DNA from 3 places in the Bradyrhizobium sp. LB11.1 genome. Region 3 is predicted to be linked to each of the others. Evidence: predicted binding sites of a transcription regulator. Region 3 holds the regulator's gene; each other region holds the start of a gene.
The links. The regulator LexA, encoded in region 3, represses DNA repair genes until DNA is damaged. The targets are predictions, from matches to a motif close to TGTTCNNNNTGTGTTCNG.
Positions count from the first base shown of each region.

Region 1 (4,030 bases), on a different contig from region 3:
CTGTCACCAGAGCCTTGCGTCCGTCGGGGAGGTCTATGAGCCGGCCGCGGGTCTTGCCTACAGGCGTAATCTTGCCGAACACGCTTTGCGCGGCGGTTGCGCCCATCGCCACGATGAGATCGGGTTGGACTGCCGAAACTTCCCGCTCGTACCATTGCCGGCACGCTTTGATCTCCGGCGTCGCCGGCTTCTGGTGCAGGCGGATCTTTCCGCGCGGTACAAATTTGAAGTGCTTCACGGCGTTGGTGACGTAGACCTTCTTGCGATCGACGCCGGCTTCCGCAAGCGCGCGGTCGAGCATCTGGCCGGCCGGGCCGACGAAAGGATGACCGGCAAGGTCTTCCTTGTCACCGGGCTGCTCGCCGACCAGCATGATGGTCGCGCTCTTCGGACCTTCGCCAAACACGGTCTGCGTCGCGTCCTTGTAGAGCGGGCAGGCGCGACAATGGGCGGCTTCCTCGCGAAGCGCCTCGAGATCGTTGGCGGCAGTCATGCGTGTCATCGGAGCCTCCGGCCGCTTCTGGGGCTTGTGCGGATCGGTTGCGGCATTGGCCATCATCGCGCCGGTCATGCGCTCGGCGTCCTCGATCAGGGGTTTAATGATCGAAGCCTCGGGCAGGTTCCTCCAGTATTTCTTTGGCATCTCCGCTTGCATCGCCTTCACCTTCAACCGCGCCGGATTGAAGATGCTGGCGTAATAGCGCCGCCAGGTTTCTTCCAGCCGGTCTTCGCCCGGTGCTTCGCTCTTGCTCACGCCAGGCGTGAACGAGAGCGCATGGCCATCCCAATGTGCGCAGAGATCCGGCGTCAGGATCGACCAGGGCATGTCGGCAAAACGCTTGGCGAAGAACGGCGCGGCGAGCTCGACGATGTGATGCTCCGGCTCGAACCAGGCGACGTAATGCGCTGCGCGTTCGCGGCCGATTTCGCGAAATCGCACGAAGGCGTGCATCTTGTGCTCGTCGCGATGGACCGCTCGCGCCATCGCCGTGACCAGCGCGACATCGGGGTCGATCGCGACTTCGATGAGATCGTGATTATCCTTCAGCCGATAGAGCAGGCGATAGAGGATCGCAAAGCGCTCGGGATCGCGGTGCAGGATTGCTGCCTGGGCAAGGTCGACGAATTTCGCCGACACGCTGAAGGTGCCCTCGTTCACCTCGAGGATCGGCGACGGTGCGGGCGGCGCGAACAACTCGGCTTCGCCGCCCTGCACGGCCCAGGTGACATCGGCGGGCTTCACATGATGCAGCACGAGCGTGCGCGCGCCTTTGCGCCAGCCGTCGAAATCGGTTTCGGTGTCGAGGGTGATGTACTGCATCAGAAGCCGAATCCCAGTTGCGTTGCCTTCGGCTTGAACCGTTCGATCAGCCGCGCGTCGTCGAGCCGATGCGGCGCGGGCCGGTGGTCGCTGAGGATGATGAACGGCAGCGCCTTGTTCCGGGGTACGTGCAGCCGCGCAAGATCGGAGAGGCGGATCGTTGTGGTGCGCCGCGTTGCGATGATGCGTTCGACCGCTTTGGTGCCGAAGCCCGGCACGCGCAACAATTCCTCGCGGCTGGCGTGGTTGACGTCGAGCGGAAAACGGTCGCGGTGGCGCAGCGCCCAGGCGAGTTTGGGGTCGATGTCGAGCGGCAGCATCGCGCTGTCGTCGACGATCTCGCCGACGTCAAAGCCGTAGAAGCGCATCAGCCAGTCGGCCTGGTAGAGCCGGTGCTCGCGCAGCAAGGGGGGCTGTACCAGAGGCAACGCACGGCTGGCATCCGGGATCGGGCTGAAGGCGGAATAGTAGACGCGTCTCAGCTTGTAGGAGCCGTAGAGATTGGCGCTGGTGTGGAGAATGGTGTGATCGGAGGCGCTATCAGCGCCGACGATCATCTGCGTGCTTTGTCCTGCCGGCGCGAAATGCTGCGGCTTCGCCTTCGTCTTTGTGCTGCTGATTTCCTCGGCTTCGTCCAGCCTCAGCCGCAGCCGGCCCATGGTGCGGCGGATCGCGCGCACGTCCTTCTCGGGCGCGAATTGTTGGAGACTCGTGTCCTCAGGCATCTCGATGTTGATGGAGAGACGATCGGCATATTTGCCGGCTTCCGCGATCAGCGCGTCGTCGGCCTCCGGAATGGTCTTGAGATGGATGTAGCCGCGGAAATGATGCTCCTCGCGCAGTTTTCGAGCGACGCTGACCACTTGCTCCATCGTGTAGTCGGGGCTGCGAATGATGCCGGAGGAGAGAAACAGACCCTCGATGTAATTGCGCCGGTAGAAGTCCAGCGTCAGCTTGACCAATTCGTCGATGGTGAAGCGGGCGCGCGGCACGTTGGAGGAGGCGCGGTTGACGCAATAGAGGCAGTCGTAATTGCAGGCATTGGTGAGCAGCACCTTGAGCAGCGAGATGCAGCGTCCATCCGGCGCGTAGGAATGGCAGATGCCCATGCCGGGCGCGGTCGAGCCCATGCCCTTGCCGTCGCTGGAATCCCGCTTTTCAGTGCCGCTGGAGGCACAGGAGGCGTCGTACTTGGCTGCGTCCGCCAGAAGCTCCAGCTTGCGTTGTACGTCCATCCCGGAATCCCTTTGATTCAGCTCATGAATTCGATCAATCGCAATTCGATTGACTCTTCGAGCGCCGTTAGCTTTATATTAGAACATATCATGAACAAATGAGCCAGCCGCTGGTTCTCTTTTTTGAGAGCCACCGGCAATCACCTCTGAAGGAGCGGCGAGCATGAGCGCACGCATGAGCGCGCTTGCGACCTTGCGCAGCCAGATCGAACGGATCGAGACGGCGGAGGTCGTGCATCAACGCGACCGCGTTGCGCTCGGCCACGGCGAGGTCGACCGTGCCTTGAAGGGCGGGCTCGCGCGCGCGGCGATCCACGAGGTGTTTTGCGCCGGGTCTCAGGGCGCGGCTGCGACGGGCTTTGTCACCGGGCTTGCGGGCCGTGTGACGGTGCGCCGGCCGCTGCTGTGGGTACGGCAGGATTTCTCGGAACTTGAAACCGGCGCGCTGTCGATGAGCGGGCTCGCCGAGATCGGCCTCGATCCGCGCCGGGTGGTGATGGTGCGTGCCGCCGATGTCGAGAGCGCGCTACGCACCTCGGCCGATGCGCTCGCCTGCGATGCGCTCGGCGCCGTCGTGCTCGAACTCTGGGGCGAGACGAGACAGTTCGATCTCGTCGCGAGCCGCAAGCTGACGCTGGCTGCCCAATCGTCCGGCGTCACTGGCTTACTGCTACGGATGGCGGCGCAGCCGCTGCCCTCGACTGCGGAAACACGATGGATGCTGCGTGCGGCGCATTCGCCGCCGGGATCAGCTTCAATGCCTGCGGCGCCTTGGAGTGCCTGGGGCGCGCCGCGCTTCGATGTCGAGCTGTTGCGCAATCGTCATGGCCCGTGCGGCCGGTGGATCATGGAATGGAAGTGTGATGAGTGCCAGTTCAGTGAGCCGTCGGCGTATCCTCAGCCTGTGGCTGCCGCGCCTGCCTATCGACCGGATTCAGCGGTTCTTCAACAGCGCCGGGCTGGGTAACACCAATGATCCGAGCATCGTTGTCGTCAAGGACAACAATACGCTGGTGATCCATGCGCTGGACGAGGCCGCCGAGCGGCTCGGCCTGTACATCGGTCAGCCGCTGGCGAATGCGCGGGCGATCTGTCCGAACTTGAAAGTGTTCGATGCCGATGCCGTGGCCGATGCGAAGACGCTGAGCGACATCGCCGACTGGTGCGACCGCTTCACGCCGCTGGTGGCGCTCGATGCGCCGCACGGCTTGTTCCTCGACATCTCCGGCTGCGCGCATCTGTTCGGTGGCGAAGCTGCATTGTTGCGGACGCTGGTCCGGTCGCTGGCGCGTCAGGGCTTTGCCGTCAGCGCGGCGATTGCCGGCACCTCGGTCTGCGCGCGCACGCTGACGCGGCAGACCACGGGCACCATCGTCGCCGATGGCGGGGAGGCGGCAGCGATCGACCGGTTTCCCGTATCCGCGCTCGGTGCAGGCGAGGCCATCACCACCGGCCTGCGCCGCGCCGGGCTGAA
Region 1 covers NZ_JBEPTH010000001.1:143,083-147,112, reverse strand. Annotated here, with positions in the region: gene ABIA96_RS00650 (UdgX family uracil-DNA binding protein) at 1-1,321, opposite strand, end outside; gene ABIA96_RS00645 (putative DNA modification/repair radical SAM protein) at 1,321-2,556, opposite strand; gene ABIA96_RS00640 (ImuA family protein) at 2,720-3,523, shown strand; gene ABIA96_RS00635 (Y-family DNA polymerase) at 3,420-4,030, shown strand, end outside.
Region 1: the regulator LexA is predicted to act here: its motif matches at 2,636-2,653, upstream of ABIA96_RS00640 (ImuA family protein).

Region 2 (4,030 bases), on a different contig from region 3:
ACCGGTTCGGCAGCGGCTTCAATCGCGGCGTCCGCAGCGACTGCGGCTTCCTCGGTCGCGGGCGTCTCGGCGGAAGCCTCAGCGCTGGCTTCAGCCACCGGCGTCTCGGCAACAGCAGCCACCGGCTTCGCCGGCAGCGGCGGGCGCTTGTCCATGCGATAGCCGAGCGCGCGCAGCACCGAGGCAAAATCCTCGCCAGCGGAGCCGGTGAGCGAGGTCATCGCCTGCGTCACCACGAAGCTGCGGCCGTCAAACGCGCCGGCGGGCTTTTCGCCGGGTGAATTCTCGCGCCAGGCCAGCGCCGGGCGGATCAGATCGGCGAGGCGTTCCAGAATGTCGACGCGCACGGCGCGCTCACCGGCCTGCTTGTAGCCGAGCACGCGATAGGCATCGCGCGGCAGCTGCTTGTCGACCGGGAACGAGGTGCGGCCCGAACTCGCCAGATGCTGTGCGCCCGACAGCGCCGACAGATCGACATTGTCCTGCTTCAGCGCCCAGAGAAGCGCGGCCAGCGCACGCGCGGCGGGCTTCAGAATGCCGGGGAAATAGATGTGATAGGCGCCAAAGCGGACGCCGTATTTGCGCAAGACGGCGCGCGAGGGCTGGTCGAGATCCTTCAGCTCGTTGGCGATCTTGGGACGCTCGAGCACGCCGAGCGCCTCGACCAGCTGGTAGGCGATGCCGCGGGCGATGCCCGTGACGTCCTCGGCCTTCGACAGCTCGAACATCGGCCCGAGCAGCTTTTCGATATGCGTCTTGAGCCAGAGGTCGAGCCGCGCCTGCACCTTCTCACGTGGAGCTCCCGTGAGGCGTTCGTCGGAGATGATGCGGATGCGCGGATGCAGCGCCTCCTCTGCCGCGGTCAGCCGCGCGACCGCATCGCCGGTCCAGCGGATGGTGCCGTCGGACGTCAGCACGAACTGATCGTCCGGCGCATTGCCCAGCTTTTCGGCACGCGCGTTAATCTCGCCGGCGAGAACCGCTTGCGCGGCAGCCTGCAAGGCTTTCGCATCGGAGCCGGCTTCCGCCGCATCCGGTGCAAAGGTGAAGCCATCGAGGCGGCCGATGACATGGCCTTCGACGATGACTTCGCCGGTCTTGCCGATTTCCGTATTCAAGCTCGTGTTCTCCCGCAGGCGGCGCATCAATACACTGGTCCGGCGATCAACGAAACGCTCAGTCAAGCGTTCATGGAGCGCATCCGATAATTTATTTTCGACCTCGCGGGCGATCCCCTGCCAGCGTTCGGGGTCTTTCAGCCAGTCCGGGCGGTTGGCGACGAAGGTCCAGGTGCGGATCTGCGCGATCCGGGCCGACAACGTGTCGATATCGCCGTCGACGCGGTCAGCCTGGTCGATCTGGGCCGCAAACCAGGAATCGGGGATGCATCCCTTCTGCATCAGGAAGCCGTAGAGCGTCGTCACCAGCTCGGCATGGGCCGCCGGCGACAGTTTCCGGTAGTCCGGGACCTGGCAGGCCTCCCAGAGACGCTCCACGGCCGCCTTGCCATGCGCGATATCGCGCACCTCGACGTCGCGGGCGGCATGGTCGAGCACGCGCATGTCTTCCGCGATCGGTGCCCGCGTCAGCGCCTCGTGGCCGGGGGCGAGGTTCAGCGACACCTGGAGGGCGCCGAGGGAGGAGAAATCTAGCTTCGAATTGCGCCACTGGAGCATCTTGACGGGGTCGAAGATGTGGTTCTGGAGCGCGTTCACCAGCTCGGGCTCGAACGGGCCACAGCGGCCCGTGGTGCCGAAGGTGCCGTTGCGCGTGGCGCGGCCGGCGCGGCCCGCGACCTGCGCGAATTCGGCCGGCGTGAGCCTGCGGAACTGGTAGCCGTCGAATTTGCGGTCGGAGGCGAAGGCGACGTGGTCGACGTCGAGATTGAGGCCCATGCCGACGGCGTCGGTGGCGACGAGATAGTCGACCTCGCCGTTCTGGAACATCTCCACCTGCGCATTGCGCGTGCGCGGCGACAGCGATCCCAGCACCACGGCGGCGCCGCCATGCTGGCGCTTGATCAGCTCGGCGATGGCGTAGACCTCGTCGGCGGAGAAGGCGACAATCGCAGTCCGGCGCGGCTGGCGCGTGATCTTGCGGTCGCCGGCGAATTCCAGCTGCGACAGCCGCGGCCGGGTGATCATGGAGACGCCGGGCAGCAGCCGCTCGATGATCGGGCGCATCGTCGCCGCGCCCAGCAGCAGCGTCTCGTCGCGGCCGCGGCGGTTGAGGATGCGGTCGGTGAAGACGTGGCCGCGTTCCAGGTCAGAGGCGATCTGGATCTCGTCGACGGCGAGGAAGGAAACGTCGAGGTCGCGCGGCATCGCCTCGACCGTCGAGACCCAATAGCGCGGGCTCTTCGGCTTGATCTTCTCCTCGCCCGTCACAAGCGCGACGGCGTCGCTGCCGACCCTGGCTGCGATCTTGTTGTAGACCTCGCGCGCCAGCAGCCGCAGCGGCAGCCCGATCATGCCCGAGGAATGCGCGAGCATCCGTTCGATGGCGAGATGGGTCTTGCCGGTGTTGGTCGGCCCGAGCACCGCGGTGACGCCGGCGCCGGGCGCGCGCTCGGAAGCGAAGGGGGAGGAAGAAAAGGCCATGTCTGATTGATTAGGTAATGGCTGATAGGGCGAATGTCAGTGCCGTTCTGCCGACCCTCATCCTGAGGAGCGCGTCAGCGCGTCTCGAAGGATGAAGGCCCGGCTGATGCCAAACCGGAACAAGCCAGGCCCCTCGCCCTTCGAGACGGCCGCTGGCACGGCCTCCTCAGGGTGAGGGGCACACCGCCTATGTGGGAGCGCTCTCCCCAAACCTCGCGCAACTGTCTCACTTTGCGACGCTTTTCCCTGTGCCCTTAAGCTTCGGAACGAGTCTAGAACGAATCGCGGCCGAATCGCTGACTCGCCCTTGAGTCCTGTTACGTTCACGCAACATGTCGCGGGGCTCTTGTTTCCACCGCACTAGATGGAGTTTTGCCCTGTCGCACAAGCGGCGATGTGGCGACGGAATTCGTTAAGTTGGGGACGGCGCGGAGTCGAATCAGAATCGGGGAGGAGTCAAATGGATTCCGGGCAGCGAAGGCCCACTCACCGCATCTTGCGAAAACAACCCCATGCACAGTAGGTAAGTCGTTGATATCACTCATGGGGCCGTAGCCCGCATGGAGCGGAGCGGAATGCGGGGGCCAAAGCGAAGAATCCCGGATTGCGCTGCGCTCCATCCGGGCTACGGCAGCGGCGCCTACTGCGTCTTCGCCACCCTTGGCGGCTGGGCGGTGGTGATGAAGCTGGTCGCTTCCAGCATCGCCGGCCCTATGGGTGTCGGCACTTTCAGCCAGAACGGGACCAAAACCCGCGTGCCCGCGACGGGCGCGAGGGCGATCTCGATGTTGCGCTGGGCGGCAAGGTATCTGATCACGGGACGATCGGGGATGTAGCCGGCGATCGGCACGAAATACAGCGCGCAGACCACGACCGGGCCGTGATAGCCCTTCTCGGCTTTCACAGTCTCCATGCGCTTGAAATCGAGCTTGAGCTCGTAGCGCATGCGGCCGTCGAACACGGCCGCGCTGCCATGGCAGGCCTCCGCCGACAGCACATCGCCGGTGCCGGGAACACGCACCAGCGAGGCCGTCATCGGATCCCAGACGCCGCGGCGATGCGCCTCGGTGACGACGATGCGGTCGGCATCGACCGGCGGCTCCGGGATGATGCCGAAGTCCTTCACATTGCCCTTGTCGAGGGTGATGTGGATCTCTTCGGTCTTCTTCGAGGTGGTGGTGGAGGCCTGATAGGCGGTCGCGACCAGCGCGCCGTTGACGACGCGGCCCTGCGAGGCGCCGGTGCCGGACCCGCCCGCGAACGATTTCAGGATGCCGGTGGTACCGCCGGAGGCCGCGGCCGAGAACACGTCGTCCTGGATGTCGATGTTCCAGGCGCCGCGGCCGACGGGAATGCCGGCCAGCGTCGCCTCATATTGCGCCTCGAGCTTGCCCTGCGCCGCGGCCGGCACGGCACCCCACGCCAAGGCC
Region 2 covers NZ_JBEPTH010000009.1:88,080-92,109, reverse strand. Annotated here, with positions in the region: gene ABIA96_RS23270 (helicase-related protein) at 1-2,600, opposite strand, end outside; gene ABIA96_RS23265 (DUF3108 domain-containing protein) at 3,241-4,030, opposite strand, start outside.
Region 2: the regulator LexA is predicted to act here: its motif matches at 2,863-2,880, upstream of ABIA96_RS23270 (helicase-related protein).

Region 3 (4,030 bases):
TACAAAGTTCCGGGAACGAATGGCCCGCTTCCGGACTCATCAGTCCGTTGGGAATTCTACATCGGAAGTATCGACGTGTTGGGCAAAACCTACCTCACCAAGCAGGCCTCCCTGCTGATGAAATTCGCCAGAACCACCTCGGATTCTGAGCTCTCCGCAAAATTGATCAGCAAGGCCGCCGACCTGAAGGCCCTGGCGGATCCGATGCCCGACAGGGATCAGGGGCCTATGGCGCCCGATGTCAGTCCGGACTAGAAGCCAGGAAACAGATCGACGCTCGCCGTGGCTCTCGTATTCCGTCCTGGCCATAACCCGATCCTCGTGCCGGCCTCTTTCGCCTTCCGGATCATGCCGCGGCGTGAGATTGATTGCCCGAATGGCGGAGCGCCACTTCAATCTCGGCATCAAAGCAAATTGCGGATAATCGGCCATTCGAGCCCGGAAGCGCACGCTCCGCGCCAGTATAGCCCTTTTGCGTCCGCCCTCCCGCTCGGCTAGAAACTTGCCGACCGAGTCTTTCGACTTGTAGCGGGAGTTCGCCGTGGCCTTGATGCCCGTTTCCGATGCGCTTGCAGCAGTGCTTGCGGGTGCAGCGCCCATGGCCGAGGAAATGGTCGCGCTTGACGCGGCTTTCCATCGTGTGCTCGCGCGCGACGTCGCGGCGCGGCGGACGCAGCCGCCGCAGGCCATGTCGGCGATGGACGGCTATGCCGTCCGCGCAGCGGATGCGGCCGAGGTCGACGCGCAGCTCATCGTCATTGGCGAAGTCGCGGCCGGCCGGCCGTTTGCAGGAACTGTCGGTGCCGGCGAAGCCGTGCGGATCTTCACCGGTGGCGTCGTGCCCGAGGGCGCGGACGCAGTCGTGATCCAGGAGGACACCCTCGCAGACGGCAACCGCATCACGATCAAGGAGGCAGGCGTCACCGGGCGGCACATCCGCCCCGCCGGCATCGACTTCTCCGAGGGTGACGTGCTCCTGCGCAAGGGCGTCCGGCTCACCGAGCGCGATCTCGCGCTGGCCGCCGGCATGAACCATCCGAGCCTTGCCGTTCGGCGCCGCCCGAAGGTCGCGATCCTCGCCACCGGCGACGAGCTGGTCATGCCGGGCAGCACGCCGGGCCATGGCCAGATCGTCTATTCCAACGGCTACGCCCTCCATGCGCTTGCCCGCAGCGAGGGTGCCGACACCGTCGACCTCGGGGTTGCCGCCGACACGCTTGCGGCGACCACCGCCGGCATTCGCCGCGCCCGCGAAACCGGCGCCGACGTCCTGATCACGACGGGTGGCGCGTCGGTCGGCGACCACGATCTGGTGCAGCAGGCACTAAGAGCCGAAGGCATCTCGATGGCGTTCTGGAAGATCGCCATGCGGCCGGGCAAGCCGATGATGAATGGGCAGCTCGGGGCGATGCGGGTGATCGGCCTGCCCGGCAATCCCGTGTCATCCTACGTTTGTGGGTTCCTGTTCCTGGTGCCGCTGATTCGCGCGCTGTCGGGCCGTTCGGTCGTTCACCATCGCCGCGAACACGCGGTGCTCGGCCGCGACGTCGGCGCCAACGACCAGCGCGAGGACTATCTTCGCGCGCGCCTCGATGTGCGTGATGACGGCACGCTGGTAGCGCATCCCGTCAATCACCAGGACTCCTCGCTGCTTGCGAATCTCGCTGCGGCACAGGCACTTCTCGTGCGCGCGCCGTTCGCGCCGAAAGCCGAAGCCGGCACGCCTTGCGAGGTGCTGCGACTGCCCGTCTGACCGCTGTGTTCGCGTGCGCTCCGCGAACTTAAGCGCGTTCACGGTAAATTAAGCAGTTGCGGAACATGTATCGAACATATAGTGTCCGTTCATGATTTGTTTCGAGCATGTAGCGGCTTATTGCTGAATTCAGCGTCTCGGAATCGGACGACATCAACCGGGGGATTTTGGTCGAGATGTTAACGCGCAAACAATACGAGCTCCTGCGGTTCATCAGCGAGCGGCTGAAGGAAAGCGGCGTGCCGCCCTCCTTCGACGAGATGAAAGATGCGCTCGATCTGCGCTCGAAGTCAGGCATCCATCGTCTGATCACTGCGCTCGAGGAGCGCGGCTTCATCCGCCGCCTGCCCAACCGCGCTCGCGCCATTGAAGTGATCAAGCTGCCTGAGCTCCAGGCCGCCGCCGGCAGCCGCCGCGGCTTCACGCCGAGCGTGATCGAGGGCAATCTCGGCAAGGTGCGAACGACCTCCAGCCTGCCCGCCGACGAAGGCGAGCGTCCCGTCGCGGTGCCCGTGATGGGCCGGATCGCGGCCGGTACACCGATCGAGGCCTTGCAGACCCGGAGCCACACCATCAGCGTCCCGCCGGACATGCTGGGCTCGGGCGAGCACTACGCGCTCGAGGTGCGCGGCGATTCGATGGTGGACGCCGGCATTCTTGACGGCGACATGGCGCTGATCCAGCGCAACGAGAGCTGCGACACCGGCGATATCGTGGTCGCCCTGATCGACGACGAGGAGGCAACCTTGAAGCGCTTCCGCCGCCGAGGCGCCTCTATCGCGCTCGAGCCGGCGAATTCAGCTTACGAGGTCCGCATCCTTCCACCCAACCGGGTGAAGATCCAGGGTAAGCTCATCGGGCTTTATCGCAAATACTGAGGCGGTTGCGCCCTGCCGGCGGCAGGCCGCGCGTCAACAATTCGAGCGGACGATTGTCCGCTCCGGCTGGATAGTCTTTCTGGTTTCGCACAGATTATCCGGCCACCTCTCCGGCGCGACATCCTCGGCACGCCGCAACGAAGCACCGATCGCTTCGCAGGGCTTTGCGAGACCGAGGAGACAACCATGCGCAAGATCATTTTGGGCGCCGTCACAATGGCGCTGATCGCAGCATCAGCGTCACAAGCTTTCGCGTCGCAGCCAAAGCATCACGCCCGCAGGGCGTCGCGGGCCACGTGCGAACAATTCCGCGGTGCCCGCAATGCCGCCGAACAGCAGACGCAGCCGACCTGGCAATATTCAGGCTGGTCGGCACCGGCCGACTGCTGACGGAGAGCCTCGAAGAATGCGCAAGCGCAGGCTTTGTTCCTCCTGCATTTGAAAAAGAAAATGTGATGGCAAGCTGCGGACCCGAGCCGCAGATTTGCCCACAACCAAGCAGACGCTTGCAGGCTTCCACTCTGATAGAGGCCTGCGCCTCCGAGACAGAGGCGCGGGTTGCTATCCTGATTGAGGAGCACCCGATGTGTGACTACAGCCTGCATGCCGTCGCGACGCGTCCCGCAGAAGTCGGCGAGACGATCGTCGCGACAACGTTCCGCGGCACCTCGACGCGCGGCTTCGCTTCCGAAGCCGACATGTCGGTCGCGGTCTGCCTGCTGCCGGGAACGGAGCTCGCCTTCGCCGACAACGTCCGCTACGACAATCGCTGGATCTGGACGCGCACCATCAGCTCCCGCGTCGGCAAGTTCGGCAAGGTCGATCCGCACATTCCGGATCGCCATCACGACGCGATCGAATTCCCCGACGGCAAATACGTGCTGGTGACACAGCTGGTCGAAGGCCAGCGCGCGACCGTGCTGCAGCTGCCCGTGACCCAGCCGCTCGGCGAGCGCGGGCACAAGCCGCAGATCACCGCTGACAGTCGCCCGACGCCGCCGCGTCTGCCAATCGCTTGAAGCGTGGATCTCAATCCTCGGCCTGAAGGTCGGCCTCCGATGGCGTTGCGTCTTTGGAGCGCGGAGCCGCCGATCGTGGCATGAGGGCCAGTCCGGACTCTCCATCGCCGGCAGCTGCCGGCGACCAGGGTCGGCTTGTGCCCTTCGCTCTCACCGCCGCGATCGCAAAGCCGCCGCCACGCCGTGTCAGCGCGAGCGCGCCCTGGCTCACCAGACGCGGCCGATCCACCACCATCGCGGCGCAATCCGGCGGCGCCGGCCGGGCCGTCACGACCAGTGCAGCACGGCTGCAATCATCTGCCAGCGCGTCGATACGCAGTGCCAGCGCAATCATGCGGCCGTCGGGGAGCGGCGTCACGCAGCCGGACTCGTCGCACGAC
Region 3 covers NZ_JBEPTH010000005.1:324,173-328,202, reverse strand. Annotated here, with positions in the region: gene ABIA96_RS15840 (hypothetical protein) at 76-255, shown strand; gene ABIA96_RS15835 (molybdopterin molybdotransferase MoeA) at 542-1,753, shown strand; gene lexA (transcriptional repressor LexA) at 1,930-2,631, shown strand; gene ABIA96_RS15825 (hypothetical protein) at 2,818-3,021, shown strand; gene ABIA96_RS15820 (hypothetical protein) at 3,216-3,650, shown strand; gene ABIA96_RS15815 (ComEC/Rec2 family competence protein) at 3,661-4,030, opposite strand, start outside.